One region of the Bacillus sp. SRL337 genome, then DNA from elsewhere that is predicted to be linked to it. Evidence: riboswitches for the same ligand, from Rfam matches in the RefSeq annotation. Region 1 holds a riboswitch; each other region holds the start of a gene.
The links. Region 1 has a riboswitch for thiamine pyrophosphate ahead of AC4E8A_RS05955 (ABC transporter substrate-binding protein). Riboswitches for the same ligand answer to the same signal wherever they lie in the genome.

Region 1 (5,046 bases):
CCAATAATGAACACGAAAAATATTAAGCTTAATAACATAATGGCAAAAATCGCCACAAACACTCTGTCCGTCCTGAATGAAGAGGAGGCCAACGTCATGAATACCCCGATGCCCTGCTTCGCCCCCAGCCATTCAGAAATGACAGCCCCCATGACACTATAAGTAGCAGATATCTTTACACCTGAAAAGATAGATGGAAGGGAATGGGGCCATTCCAACTTTGTGAAGATTTGCATCTTGCTTGCACCTGCCATCTGCATATAGTGTTTGAGTTCATTGCCTGTCTGCCTGAATCCGTCCAATGCTGCCACAGCTACCGGAAAAAAACACACAAGTGTGATTACTATCATTTTCGGCAGCAGGCCAAAACCGAACCATACGACCAAGAGCGGGGCCAGGACGATGACCGGGATATTTTGCGACAGAATCAAAAGCGGGTAAACCGACTCTCTTAAGACTGGTATAAGATGCAGTCCGACCGCCACCAGCAAACCAATACTGCAGCCAATCAAGAATCCCAAAACCGTCAAAGATACAGTGGAGGCCAAATGGTCCTGAAAAGTTGGCCAGACAGCTGCAGCTTCACCGGCGATTCGTGACGGGGCTGGCAGCAGCCATGCTGGTATATCGGCCATCTTTACGGCAGTCTCCCAAATAATGAACAAAAGGATGATGACCACGGTAGGCCGCCATCCCCTTGCAAGGAATCTATTCATCATTTATACTTCCCTGTTAATTGATCCATTGAAATTCCGCTTGGCTGATAAAGGATTTTCACTTGGGAGATCACATTCCTGCTCCCCATTTCAATCATTTTTTCATTCATCTTTTCAATTACTTTCATTAAATCGGATAAGTTTCCCTCCATCGTTGTTTCCAGTGGGTGAACCTCAAACTTTACTCCAGCCTCCTGAATCACTGAGATTGCTGCGTCGACATAGGGAATTACATCCTCACCGTTTTTGGTCTTCGGCAGGATTTGAATACTGATCAAGCTGTTTTCCATAAAGGAACCCCCTCTTATTCCGGCAAAAATTCATTGGTGAATGCTTTTTCTGCCTCTAATTCATTTTCCAAAAGTTCATTTTCGAACATCCAGTCTGCATAGTTTTTCCAGACCTCCAGTTTCTGCTCACCCCATCTAGGTGCATCATCTGTATACTTGGATGCCAGCCACTTCTGGCTCTTCATGACCAGATCCGGGTCCAGATCCGGCGCCGCATCGATAAGGATCTTTGCTGCTTCTCCCGGATTATCGATGGCGAAATTATATCCTTTTGAAGCAGCAGATACAAACGCCTCAACCGTTTCGGGATTATCAGAAATCATTTCTTCATTCGTCGTCAATACTGGAGTATAATAATCCAATTTCTCCGAGTAGTCTGTTAGATAAATCATATTGATATCCTGGTTTCTAAGCTCTGCCTCTATGCCTGTCCATCCATAATAAATCCAGGCAAAATCGATGTCTCTTTGGACAGCTGTAAAGAAATCACTGTCACCCATGTTGACGAAATCCACTTTTGATACGTCAGCATTTTCCTGTTTCATGATTGATGCCATGACAGCCTCTTCTACTGGTGAGCCCCATCCGCCATATGTCTTTCCTTCAAAATCCTTTGGTGTTTCGATATTCTTGTCTGCAGGGGAAGCAAATCCGGATGTATTGTGCTGAATGACAGCAGCTATGGAGATGAGCGGAACATCCTGGACCCGTGCCTGTGTCACTCCTTCCTGATAGCCGACACCGAATTCGGCCCTGCCTGAAGCTACGATGGAATCAGCCCCGGCCTCCCCTGGCATGATGATTTCCACATCAAGACCGGCCTCCTCGAAATAGCCTTTTTCCTTGGCAACGTATAATCCGGTATGGTTGGTATTCGGAGTCCAGTCCAACACAACGGAAACTTCTTTCAATTCTTCACTTTCATTTCCTTGCCCCTCTTCTTTCTGCTCGGCATTGTTGTTCTGCCCGCTGCAGCCGGTAATCAAAACAGCAGAAAATAAGGCTAATAGTCCTTTTTTCATTATAGGTTCCTCCTTAAGTGTCAAAAAGTTCGCGAGTATATGATAGAACCTGTTCATATGAGTCATGCAGTGTCTGTGCCCTAATAAAAAAAGCGCCCCGGTGTTTATCCGGGACGCATATTGAAAACAGAATTACCGTTTAGAATATGTTCCCTACGCTGGTCTCAGCCAGATCAGGTTCCAAGGGTCAGTATCTAAAAAAGGATACAATCTCAACCAGCCTTACTGGTCCCCCCACTATTCTCGCATATTTAATTGATTTCCATTCTCTACTTTGACATAAACACCCCTGAATTTCAAGAAATACATCCGGAAGCATCCTTTACCCCTTTAAAGCAGCCGGGGACAGTCCCTCACCGCTTTAAAGGAATAAAGCGACAAGCCCTCTTATTTTGAAGATAAGTCCATACAGGCTATAATGAATGAAAGCGAAAGTGAAAACGAGGAGGATACAAATGGAAAGAATTCAGCTTACCGAAGACCTAACATTCTCCAGGTTGATTCATGGTCATTGGCGCCTGAACGATTGGAACCAATCGAAACAAGAAACGTTGAATTTAATACAAAAAGTTCTGGATACCGGCATTACAACGTTTGATCATGCTGACATTTATGGAAGCTATACTTGTGAAGCTTTATTTGGTGAAGCATTGAGATTAAAACCATCACTCAGAGAGAAGATGGAAATCGTTACAAAATGCGGGATTGTCCTTCCATCCAAACAGCGTCCAGAACACAAAACACATCATTATAATACAAGCAAAAATCATATCATCAAATCAGTGGAAAACTCTTTAACCAATTTGAATACAGACTACATAGACGTCCTGCTCATTCACCGTCCCGATCCGTTCATGGACCCTGCACAGACTTCCGAAGCATTCAACCAGCTTCATAAAGAAGGCAAAGTCCGCTATTTTGGTGTTTCAAACTTCAAAGATCATCAATTCAGCATGCTGCAATCTTATATGGATTTCCCTCTGGTCACCAATCAATTGGAACTATCACCTTATGAACTGGAGAATTTTGGAGACGGAACTTTGAATCACGCACTCCAAAACAGGATTGCTCCGATGGCATGGTCTCCTTTGGCAGGCGGAAAAATCTTCACCAGTGAAGATGAGAAAGCAGTGCGTCTACGTCATACACTGGAAAAGATCCGCAAAGAAAAGAACGCGGACGGAATAGATCAAATCATATATGCCTGGTTATTGAGCCACCCTTCCCGTATCATGCCGATTGTCGGTTCAGGCAAAATGGCTAGAATCCAATCTGCTGTTGATTCTCTTGATATGAAGCTGGACCATGATCACTGGTTTGAAATTTTACAAAGCTCCATGGGGCATGACGTTCCTTAGAACCATAAAAAAAGAATCCTGAGCAGGATTCTTTTTTGTTATGCATACCCTTCTTCATTCATCCCAGTCATTCCAATGACTTTTGAAATGGAGTTCTCCACATAGTGGGCCAGGTACTCATTTTGTAGTTCATTCTTACTCAATTCATAGAGCTGTTTATCGGAAACTTTATAGATGCCTATTCTTAATAGCTGTTTTATATAAAAATCTTCATTTATGTTTTTATTTCTATGCTGCACGGTTAATCCCTCCGAAGAGAGTATACCCGATTTTCTAGGTTTCTAACCTAAGACCAGAATGCCCATTCTATAGTACCCGCTGAGTGACCGGAAGCTTGATGGAAGCCGTTGTCCCCTTCCCTTCAACACTGTCATAAAGAATCGTTCCGTTGTGTTCTTCGATAATTTTAAAACTTACCATCAGGCCCAGCCCTGTACCGTCTGATTTCGTAGTATGAAAGGGAGTACCGAGCTGCTCAAGATCCTTTTCAGCGATTCCCTGCCCTTCATCCCTTACAGACAGCAAGACCATGTCAGACCTTTCAAGTTCCGCTTTGATGGAAATCTCTCCCCCTTCAGGCATCGCTTCCATTCCGTTTTTGATCAAATTAATCAGTACTTGCTTTAAATGTTTCCCATCACATTCAATTGGAGGAAGGTTATTTTCCATTTTCACACTGAAAGCAATATTCTGGTTTATTGCGTCATTTTCCATCACCTTAGTCACATACTCTATGATTTCAGGGATATTATGGCTTTCAAACTTCATTCCCTTAGGTTTTCCGATCACCAATAAATCATCGAGCAGAGAAGAAATCCTTTCAATTTCATTAATCATGATTGAGTAGTACTCGCTATCTTCAGGATGCTTCTCATGCTGAAGCTGTGTGAAGCCCTTCAGGGACGCGAGAGGATTTCTTACCTCGTGGCTTATAGACGTTGCGAATTGGCCGACCGCGGCTAGCTTTTCTGTGTGGCGGAGTTCGTCGTTCAACTTAAGGCGTGTTTCAAGATTTGAATTAAACCTGCTTAAGAAAATATAAGCAATAGCGGAAAGTATGACATAAAGAACAATAGGCAGAAGGGCTTGAACAGCACCTAAAATAATCCCTAACAAAGCATATTTAACAACCATGCCTATAAGAGAGAACCAGAAGAATCTCTTATTTATAAAAATTGGAGAAAATAATATAAAGAAAATTTCTACAGCGTTTCCTGAATTAAATACTAAATCAGTTCCCAAAAAGATCATCAGGTTATTAACTATATCAATAAGAATATAACCTATTAAATATATATATTTAATTGAATAAAGCTTTCCCTTCCTAGCTAAATAAATGGCTACTGGAAGGAATGCCAATATGATAATGTGAAACCAGAAACCGAGCCCCCCATCAGGCAGACCCATTTTCTTGTCCTCATAAAACCTGAATAAGTAATAATAAAAAGCATCATAAGCTATCAGTAAAAAGTAAAATAAGGACAAGAATAATTTTAATGTTTTTTTCTCTTCTTTATCTAATTGAATACTATTAAGTCGAAGATTAGTCATTTGCTGCTCCTTTAAAAAATCTTAAGATAGGACTATTCACTTAATAATATAGGAAAAACAGGCGTTTTGTAAAACTTTGTAGAAATTTGTTGGTTTATCTTTAAGATAT
Region 2 (5,046 bases), 480 kb from region 1:
TAGTTGATTCATTAGCAGCAAGGGTTGTACTAAACAAATCTATCAATTTACAATTTACAGGCTCCTATTTTTCTCCTTAATCAATCATCCATCCCGGATCGATGTCCGGCTTGCGTCTTTTCTTTTCATGTTCAACTGTTTCCACCGGCTGAGTCTCTCTCTCTTTTGGATTATATTGGATTCCTTGATTCCTCACTTCAACCTCTGCATCAAAACGAAGTGGTATATTCAAGCAGAGGTCCTGGCTGACTACGAATGTATATTCATCTTTTTTACAAGATATCATTTCCGCCTTTTCACAGCATTCGTTGCCCAGGTCGGGGTCAACCACGACTACTCTAGGTTTAATGATGACTTCAGCCTCTACACGAACCTTTCTTTCAACTCTCCTTATACACCCCTTGCTCTCTTCGCTTGCGCAATCGGCTTGTTGATTATGACTCCATTGCTCATTATCGGATCCCAGCATCACGGCAATTTCTCCTTTCTTATATTGATTCCCTCATTAGTAGTTAATTCGAAGTGATGCTTTACAGTAATCGGACAACCGCACATATTAATCTTTTTAGGTAAAAACCTTTGGATATCTGCCAAGAATTAGAATGGCCAATATGGAATGAAAAAAATTCCCTCCGGGTATATAAAGACTAAATCTTATAAAGGAGGAATCAACTTGGAGCACTTGAAAGCAATAGCCCTTAAATTCGTCATGATTGCCGTTGTGTTAGGAGTTATTCTTACTGGGATTTTTGGAATCGAGGTTTCTGACATGCTTATCGTCAGTGTTGTATTGACATTGGGAGCATATATATTAGGAGATTTAATGGTATTCAAGCGGTTGAACGGTGAACAGAAGAAACGGAATACCGTTGCAGCGCTAGCCGATGCCGGACTGGCTTTTATTATCCTATGGTTTATGGGAACAGCCATGTTTCCAGACCAAAATGTCGTCCTGGCTTCCCTTATTTCAGCGATCGTTCTGGCAGCAGGAGAATGGTTCTTTCATAAGTATCTCGACAATTCAGTGTTCAATGAAAATAGATCCTATCATTCTGACCCTGTCCATAACAGCTAATAAGAAGACTCGAATAAATAAACACGCTTCCTTTTAGACTGAGGAAGCGTGTTTTGGGTGATTTTATTGAATATACCCGTTATTTTTCTTGATAACATCTTTCGCCAGCGGATAATCTTCTTCTTCCACCTGGAATTCAACTACATGCGGTTCATGGTGATCTTCGTTAAAAGCGCCTTCCCTGCTGAACGTGTCCCTAATCAAGTCCCACAGATTTCTGTTCGTTTCAGGAACCCTTTCCACCAGTACATCCCGCACCCTCAATGTTTGCAGGCTGGCTTTGGCATCCTCTGCTTCGTTCTCATTCCTAAAATGGGCTTGGACTCTTTGCATAGTTATCTCTCCTAACGTAATGACGGTATTTCTAGTACATTTACCTTTTTAACGGGAATTGAAACGATTTCCGTGAATTTCATTTAAATAGTTTTTTCCAGAAATAAGGCTTACTTCTTTTATCTGGATCCCACTCTCACTACCCGCCCCCCCTGATCCTGGCTGTTTCAGTCCGAATCCACGTCAGAGTCCGACTGATATTCTAATAGCAGCAATCTGTACAAAAGGTCCTTTTATTTAATGGAGGGTACAGGGTATGGAGTCATAATAATCAGGACAGGAATGTGAGGATGGCGGGGGCTGGGTATGAAACGGGAGGATTCGGAGGGTGCGTCTGAGGGATGAGTTTAGGTGATTTTCGCTCCAGCTGTGCGACTCCGGAGGCGTGTGGGGGTACGTTCCGGCGGGCACGTACCCCTGGCCTCACCAGTCCCGCTAGCCCCGCACGAATTCACACACCTTTCGGATCAAACAAAAAACTACTGTAAAAGCAGCAATCTTTTTGAATACACCCAAACAAAAACCCTTTATCTTTTTCCTTTTCCTCTATATAATGGGAATTGACAATTTCATAGTACGTTAACCACAAGGGGAGCGGATTGCTGAGAGTGAACAATGATTGTTCTGACCCTTTGAACCTGTTAGTTAATGCTAGCGCAGGGATGTGGACCGGATGGGCGCCTGATGTCTGTCCGCCTTACATGTTCTCCCTTATGGTTGCCGTATTTCAACTAGGATGAAGGGGGATTTTTTTATGTCAAAAATGAAGTTATTACCAATGATGGAGGCATCTGTTTTTGCAGCGCTTGCTGTGATTCTGGATTTGCTCCCCTCCATCCGGCTGTCACCTGCAATTTCAATTTCCTTTGCCATGGTGCCGATTTTCATCGTGGCATTCAGATGGGGACTGAGGGTCGGATTGGTATCCGGATTTCTCTGGGGCCTGTTGCAAGTGGTGCTTGGAGATATTTATTTTCTTACGCCGCTTCAGTTTGCGATTGAATACTTTGTAGCCTTCACATTTGTCGGATTTGCAGGTCTTCTGTACCGCCCAATCCAGAAAACGCTGCAAACTGGCGACAGGAAAAAACTGCTGGCATGGGTCATCACAGGCATTGTCGTCGGCAGCATTGCCCGTTACTTCTGGCATTTCGTCGCTGGCTTTATTTTCTGGGGTGAAAGCGCGCCAGAGGGCCAATCAGCTGTCATGTACTCGTTTATAGCCAACGGAACAACCGTACTCGGCGCCATCATTTTCTGTTCCATTGTGCTGGTCCTGCTTGCCGGAAGTCTTCCGAGGTTACTAAAAACGAACGATACAGCCCTAAATGTAGATCGTAAAGCATCATAAAGAAAGACGGTATCCTTTAAATCAGGGGTACCGTCTTTCGGCTTTCCTATTCCTTTTTACTGACAGGTATCCAGATTTCACTCCTGAAATCTGGCAAGCTGATGTCCTTCTGTTCATTCCATACGATTTCCGGCCCTTCTGCTTGTTCATAGGATGCAGAGGGAAACCACTCCGAATAGATCCTTCCCCATACATTTTGAAGGGTATCAGGGAACGGTCCTTCTACTTCGAACACAGCCCAGGTCAATGCCGGAACCTCCAACTGAGCCCAATGCTCCGGACACTCCCTGGTAGTCGCTGCCCCTATATAGTGGTCCAGCTCTCCCTTTTCTTCCATCCTTCCTTCCGAAAAATTCCCGGAAGCACTGATGATGCCTGAAGGATCCATGTTGGATAATTGCTTCATCTCTTTGATCATACCGCCATCCAGGCTCCTCCACATTTTTTCTATTTCAGGGTTGACTCCCTCAAAAACAATGGGCACTCTTTTCTTGATCCCTGCAATCCTGAATGACTCTTTTTCTTCCAATCGATAATTCATTTCTACCCCTCCATCTACTGTCAATCGGAAGGTCATTTTCGGAAAAGCTTTTAAAGGTATACCATTTCCTCTTGCTTCAGAAGGTGTTATTCCATGGTACTCCTTAAACGCCCGCGTAAATGCATCAGGAGACTGGTAACCATATTTCAAAGCGGTATCCATCACTCTCAACTCTTTGTCACGCAATTCGGCTGCGGCACATGTCAGACGCCTCCTCCGGATATACTCTGCCAACGTGTAACCGGATAGGTAGGAAAACATCCGTTGAAAATGATACTCCGAACAAAGTGCGTGCCTTGCAGCCTCCTTCAGGGTCACTTCCCCATCAAGATGTTCTTCAATATAGCTCATTGCCTTATTCAAGTTTTTTAGCGGATCCACAAAATGACCTCCCCTTCCTAATTAGAATAACAGGATAATATTGATTCTCCCCTGCAATCCCTGCCCGATTCTGCAGGGGTCCTTGTTCTCTAATATGAATATCCCCGTACTTACTATTTCCCCTAAACTTAAAAATTTCACAGGCATCTGCCCATACAAGTGCATAGGATATTGAAATGCTTATCAGGAGGAGATAAAACATGTATTCATCACCTTTTCAGTTTCAAAGACCTGTTCATGGCGGCGGACACGCAAGCTGGGGGCATGGCAGCGGTCATGCAACCTGGCATCACGGCGGGGGCGGTTATAATCCAGGTCCTGGCTGGGGCTATAAACCTGGTTTCGGAGCAGGTGCCCTTACTGGTCTCGCGGTAGGAGCCGCTGTCTCTCCAGGTCCTTACCCAGTCCCTGTCCCATACCCTTATCCCTACCCATATTCCTACCCCTATCCCTATCAAACTCCTAATTATCCTCAAGGATACTGACAAAGCTGGCGGTTTCCCTCAGACAGTCAAAGGGAACCGCCTCTTTCTTTGGTAAGGCTCCCGTTCCCGTATAGCCGGAAAAATCTCTATTGTAAGCTTCTGTATATTTATGTAGAATTTTGTAGAAAGGATTTTTGGCCAGGAGGTTGTAAAGGTGAAACTAAACGGAAAGATCAAACTCATTATCATTCTATCAGTTACCATCTTCATCTGCCTGACTACTATCAATATAGTAGTTTCATATTTCACAGCTAAAAAAGCCGCAGAAATCTCTGTGGCAAACAATGCTCTTGAAATGGCAGACTCCATCGCTGACTCCATAGATACAGCCGCCTATGAGCGGTTTCTTGAGAATCCAGAAAGAAACGAAGACTACTGGCGGATAAGGGAGAAGCTTTACGAGGCGAAGCAGAATACCGCAGCTTTGTATGTGTATACCCTCGCCTTTGAGGATCCGTCTTCACGCCCGAAAGTCATGATTGCCGGGTTCCCAAGGGACAACCAGCCCTACTATGAAATCGGGATGGATTGTATGGTGCCCCCAGACCAAATCCAGAGTGCCTATAAGGGGAAAGCTTATTTCACAGGAAAGATTGATGACCCTCATTACGGGGAATACATATCAGCCGGAAGCCCGATTCTAAATAACCAAGGGGAAACAATCGGCTTCCTCAGCATCGATATCTCAACATCCCGGCTCGACAGGATCGATGATGCCGTCATTCAAAACAGTATTCCCGGCTTTATTCTAAGCGGAATCCTGGTCATTGTTTTGCTTACTGCTTTCATACTCATTCAAAGATGGTACAATCGTGAACTGCAAAAACAAATCGGTGATACGGAAGATACCTACCAAACGGAAATCCATTCATTGATCCAA
Region 3 (5,046 bases), 860 kb from region 1:
CGCAGGAAAGGCAGCCATCTTTTTTTAATCTCCCCGGCGAAATCGAGGTATGCTGGTTTTCCCATAAATCAAATGTTACAAGCTTTGTTCTTAAATGGCTGAAATCACTGACGAGAAGCTTCAACACCTCAGCGGTTTGATAACTGACCACCATCCCGGCGGCCGGACTGATGATCCCTGCTGTATCACAGGTTGCACCCCCGAGCGGAACCTCTTCCAGCAGACAATGGAGACATGGTGTCTCTCCTGGAATGACCGTATAGCTTATGCCGTAACTTCCAACACACGCACCATACACCCAGGGAATCCTGTACTTTTGAGATATGTCATTAATAACCATCCTGGTATCAAAGTTATCTGTAGCATCAACAATGACATCAACGCCATCTTGGAGTCTTTCGAGTTCCTGCACTCCTGCATCACCAATAATGGCTTCGACCTTAACTTCAGAGTTGATCATCGTTAACCGCTGCTTAGCAGCTGCTGCTTTTGGCATTTTCTCAGCAGCGTCCTGTTCGGTAAAAAGCTGCTGGCGTTGTAAATTGCTCCATTCCACATAGTCTCTGTCAATGATCGTCACCTTGCCGACACCAGCCCTTACCAGAGCCTCGGCATTCCCGCTTCCAAGGGCACCAGCCCCCACAATTAGAACATGCTTTCGCGAGAGTTTGTGCTGGCCTTCCTTCCCGATTCCGCTGAATAGTTCCTGTCTTGAGTAACGGTCATTCACACGTGCTCATTCCTTCCAGTGGACTGCTGGCCGTGGCATAACGTTTTCTAGGGATTCTTCCAGCTTCAAATCCCAGTCTTCCTGCCTTGATGGCGAGTTTCATGGCTTCTGCCATTTTTACGGGGTCTTTGGCAGCCGATACAGCTGTGTTCAGCAAAACACCATCTGCTCCCAGTTCCATGGCATATGCTGCATCCGCCGGTGATCCGATTCCTGCATCCACAATGACAGGAACCTCGGCTTGTTCGATGATAAAACTCAGGTTCAGCGGGTTGATGATCCCTTGTCCGGAACCGATAGGCGATGCCCCCGGCATGATGGCATGAACGCCAAGCTCCTGCAGCCTCTTGGCAAGAAGGACGTCATCGGAGGTGTAAGGAAGAACGGTAAAGCCTTCTTTTAAAAGTGCCTCTGATGCTTTCAACGTTTCCAAAGGATCAGGCAGCAGTGTGTTGAAATCGCCAATGACTTCCACCTTGATCATGTCGCAAAGCCCTGAGGCTCTAGCCAACCGGGCAGTCCGTACAGCTTCCTCGGCTGTTTTTGCTCCTGCTGTATTAGGCAGCAGGGTATACTTTTCTACCTCCAGCTTTTCTAAAAAGTTCGGCTGGTTTGGTTCGAAAATATTCATCCTCCGAACGGAAAATGTCAGTACCTCTGTTTCAGAAACATCCACCGCTTTCTTTTGGGTATCCATGTCCGGATATTTTCCAGTGCCTAACAGTAATCGTGATTGAAATTCATAAGTACCAATTTTCAACATATCATCCGCCTCCTACAAAATGTACGATTTCTACAACATCGCCATTGGCAAGCTTTACTTCTGCATGCTTGCCTTTTTCAAGGATCACTCTGTTCAGTTCAACGATGGCAGCCTTTTTATTCAATTGAAAATGGGTAAGCAGGTCTGCAACGGTTGCTACATCGTCATCCACTCGGACTTCATCGTTATTTATGATCAAGTTCACAAGATACCCCTCCTAAAATGCAGTCAATGTTCTTCGCTCTAGTTTAAAAGAATCATAGAGCGATCGTTCGTCTTCAGTCACTTTGTTATCAATCATATCGGACACCATCTTTCCGGTTATCGGACTGAGCAAGATCCCGTTTCTATAATGTCCTGCCGCCATGAAAAGTCCCTTATGTTCCGGATCGATTCCAATGTAAGGCAAGCCATCTCCCGTCTGCGGCCTGATTCCGGCCCAGGCATTGTTCCATTTGGCTTCCTTTATTTCGGGAAGCAGTGAAACGGCCTTTTCTGCCAACCGGGAAATTCCTTTCAGAGAAACTGATTTGTCCATACTGTACGGATAAGTGGTTGCACCTATGATGAGCCTGCCGTCTTTTTTGGGTACGACATAGCAGCCCTGGTCTGAAAAAATCGTTGAACTGATAAGCGGCATGGCTGGTATGACAGAAAAACATTCCCCTTTCACTGGAATAAGATCAAGGAAGATTCCATTTCTCTTCATCAGCTTTCCTGCCCATGCACCGGATGCGACGACGACAGTTTCGGCAAAAAATTTTCCTTGAGGGGTTTGGACGCCATCCACACGTTTGCCGGTCGATAAGATTTCTTCTACTTCACAGTAGGAAATGGAATCAGCACCATGAGCTGCTGCTCCTTGAAAGAAAGCCATTGATAGCTGAGGAGCCATTACCTGCCCGTCATTGGGAATGTCCATTGCCCCCTCGAAATCTTGTGATAGAGCTGGTTCTTTTTGAAGAAGTTCTTCAGTATCCAGCCATTTCACATCCGGATCCCAATCAGTGTGATACTGAACCTGCCTTTTTAATTCAGGAATTTCATCTTTTGTTTGAGCGACCTTCAGCATTCCCCGATTGATATATCCGGTATGGATACCAGTGAGCTCCTCCAACTCATTGATTATTTGGGGAAACATCCCCCTGCTCTTGAGTGCAAGCTTTAGCATCGCATCATTTTTATCAATCTCTGCCTGCGCCCCTAACATTCCGGCAGCCGCACGGGAAGCTTCCATTCCGAATTCATTTTTATCAATGATCAAGACGTTCTTTCCACTTTTGGCCTGCTGATAGGCGATGGAGCTGCCAATGATTCCTCCTCCCACCACAATTACGTCATAGGTGTTATTCATCTACTATCATCTCCAATCGGGTTTGATAATCCTTTGCTGCCACAATGGGATCTTCAGCACTAAAGATTCCTGACATTACAGCGATACCTGCACAGCCATGTTTAATAACTTCCCTGGCATTGGATGGCCGAATTCCTCCGATGGCTATAAGGGGGATCGATACGTGTGCAGCGATACTGGTGAACTCAGCGGCTCCTCTTGATGGTATCCCTTCTTTTGAGTCGGTTTGAAAAATATGACCATAGACAAGATAATCAGCTCCTTCTTCTACTGCCTGAAAAGCTTCGGTAAGAGTATGTATCGATTTTCCGACTGACAGTTCTGGAAAGGAGCGTTTAACGGCCGGTACCGGCAGGCTGTGATACCCAAGCTGTATATTCTGAATTCCCAGCGCTGCTGCTGCATCAACCCGATTATTCACGACAAGTTTTTCTGTCGGTATCCCGGTTTCAATCAGTCTCTTGCCTAATTCAAAAATTTGGTTTGCTGTTTTGTCATGCTCCCGGATATGTATGGCATCCACGTAGGGACAGATGTCCAGACAGATCGATGCTGTTTCTTCAATCGTGTTCCTTCCGTTAGTAATGGCATGGAGAACAGGTTTTTTCATAGATAACTCCTTACTAAAAATGTGGGCAAATATAAAAAGCCGCCTCCCGGAATACACGGGAAGGCGGCTTGACTGACAAACTTGTAAAATGGCAATCAATTTCTGCACACACTTCCCTCCGCTAGTATGAACTAGATCAGGTTCTAAGGGTCTTAAAGTACACTTTAATCTCAGCCTTTAAAAGGCTCCCCCAGTGAATTCGGTTCGGCTATTTATTTATATGCATTCTACCATATGAAAATGAAATTTCAAACAATTAATCGGGTAAATTCATTCTACAAAAAAATACTTCGAATTCGAGACATATTGTTTGCATATTTGTATATAGAAATTATAATGAATGTATAATGTTTAATAGTTATATTTTACTATATAGGAGGAATTGAAATGAGCATTTACGACTATTCAGCTTTGGGGATGAACGGAGAGGAAAAAACACTTGAAGATTATAAAGGCAACGTTGTACTAATTGTCAATACAGCTGGGAGATGCGGGTTCACCTATCAGTATGAAGATCTGCAAAAGCTGTATGACCGCTATAAGGACAAAGGATTTGTCATCCTGGGTTTCCCATGCAATCAGTTTGATAATCAGGAACCCGGCTCCAATGAACAAATTCAGAATAGCTGCCTGTTGAACTATGGAGTGAACTTTCCATTATTCCAAAAAATTGATGTGCGCGATGAAAAGATGCATCCGCTGTTTAACTATCTGACACATCAGAAACCATTTGAAGGGTTCAACAAATTTCACCCTGTTGCTAAAATTCTGATCCCCCTTCTAAATGCCAAGCATCCAGAATACCTTACCGATGATTATTCTATCAAATGGAACTTCACCAAGTTCCTGATTGACAGCAACGGAGAAGTAGTAAAACGGTTTGAATGCACAACCGATCCCATCGATATGGAACAAGATATTGAGAACCTCCTGGCATCTGAGACAGTATAAAGGAAAACAGCAAAAGGACAAGCCGCAGGGCTTGTCCTTTTGTATGTGGCGGGTCTCCGGCCATTTTATTAAAGCGTAGATAGGCAGGCATAGAATAGTTTAAAGGTCTTTATTTGCTAATCTTCCATGTTGCATATGAGTATACATATCTCGCCTTTGGGAAAATTTGATCGATCAGCCATGAACTAGTGATGCTCTAAGGGTGTTAATGCCATTTTCTGTATAAGCTTTTAAACACGTCAACATATAGACCCATCCTTCCTTTTGTGCAAGCATTATTTCCAATTCTGCAGGATCATCGTTAAATCCGGATTCTGTCACTTTGATGATGGTGGATTCATTCTTCTGTTCAGTCAGGGTAATACTAACAGTTGTAGGATGCTTTGGGTCTCCCCAGGTGAATACAATATTATATGGCTCTTGAATTTCCAATACTTTAACTGCACCTTCGGCATTGTATTCATCGTATCTCCATGTAATGATTTTTCCCTCTGCTAATCTATCCGTTCCTGAAGAAAACCAATAATTAGACATCTGTTCAGGGTTGACAATTGCTTCGAACACCTCCGTTATCGGCCGGTGGATTTTAATTCCTGATGTTACACTTCTTTCCATTTTTCTTCACTCCTTTTTAATTT

Region 2: another riboswitch for thiamine pyrophosphate. It lies ahead of thiT (energy-coupled thiamine transporter ThiT); the one in region 1 lies ahead of AC4E8A_RS05955 (ABC transporter substrate-binding protein).
Region 3: another riboswitch for thiamine pyrophosphate. It lies ahead of tenI (thiazole tautomerase TenI); the one in region 1 lies ahead of AC4E8A_RS05955 (ABC transporter substrate-binding protein).

The regions. Positions count from the first base shown of each region.
Region 1 is NZ_OZ481793.1:1,213,780-1,218,825, reverse strand. Features, by position in the region: gene AC4E8A_RS05965 (ABC transporter permease) at 1-716, opposite strand, end outside; gene AC4E8A_RS05960 (thiamine-binding protein) at 716-1,006, opposite strand; gene AC4E8A_RS05955 (ABC transporter substrate-binding protein) at 1,021-2,028, opposite strand; TPP riboswitch at 2,162-2,274, opposite strand; gene AC4E8A_RS05950 (aldo/keto reductase) at 2,484-3,386, shown strand; gene AC4E8A_RS05945 (Fur-regulated basic protein FbpA) at 3,425-3,625, opposite strand; gene AC4E8A_RS05940 (ATP-binding protein) at 3,693-4,937, opposite strand.
Region 2 is NZ_OZ481793.1:738,045-743,090, reverse strand. Features, by position in the region: gene AC4E8A_RS03650 (hypothetical protein) at 77-472, opposite strand; gene AC4E8A_RS03645 (DUF2512 family protein) at 674-1,075, shown strand; gene AC4E8A_RS03640 (hypothetical protein) at 1,139-1,408, opposite strand; TPP riboswitch at 1,987-2,088, shown strand; gene thiT (energy-coupled thiamine transporter ThiT) at 2,163-2,759, shown strand; gene AC4E8A_RS03630 (AraC family transcriptional regulator) at 2,806-3,681, opposite strand; gene AC4E8A_RS03625 (hypothetical protein) at 3,656-3,883, opposite strand; gene AC4E8A_RS03620 (hypothetical protein) at 3,882-4,166, shown strand; gene AC4E8A_RS03615 (sensor histidine kinase) at 4,321-5,046, shown strand, end outside.
Region 3 is NZ_OZ481793.1:2,075,955-2,081,000, forward strand. Features, by position in the region: gene AC4E8A_RS10250 (thiazole biosynthesis adenylyltransferase ThiF) at 1-730, opposite strand, end outside; gene AC4E8A_RS10255 (thiazole synthase) at 723-1,493, opposite strand; gene thiS (sulfur carrier protein ThiS) at 1,495-1,698, opposite strand; gene thiO (glycine oxidase ThiO) at 1,711-2,847, opposite strand; gene tenI (thiazole tautomerase TenI) at 2,840-3,457, opposite strand; TPP riboswitch at 3,554-3,659, opposite strand; gene AC4E8A_RS10275 (glutathione peroxidase) at 3,845-4,408, shown strand; gene AC4E8A_RS10280 (SRPBCC family protein) at 4,583-5,023, opposite strand.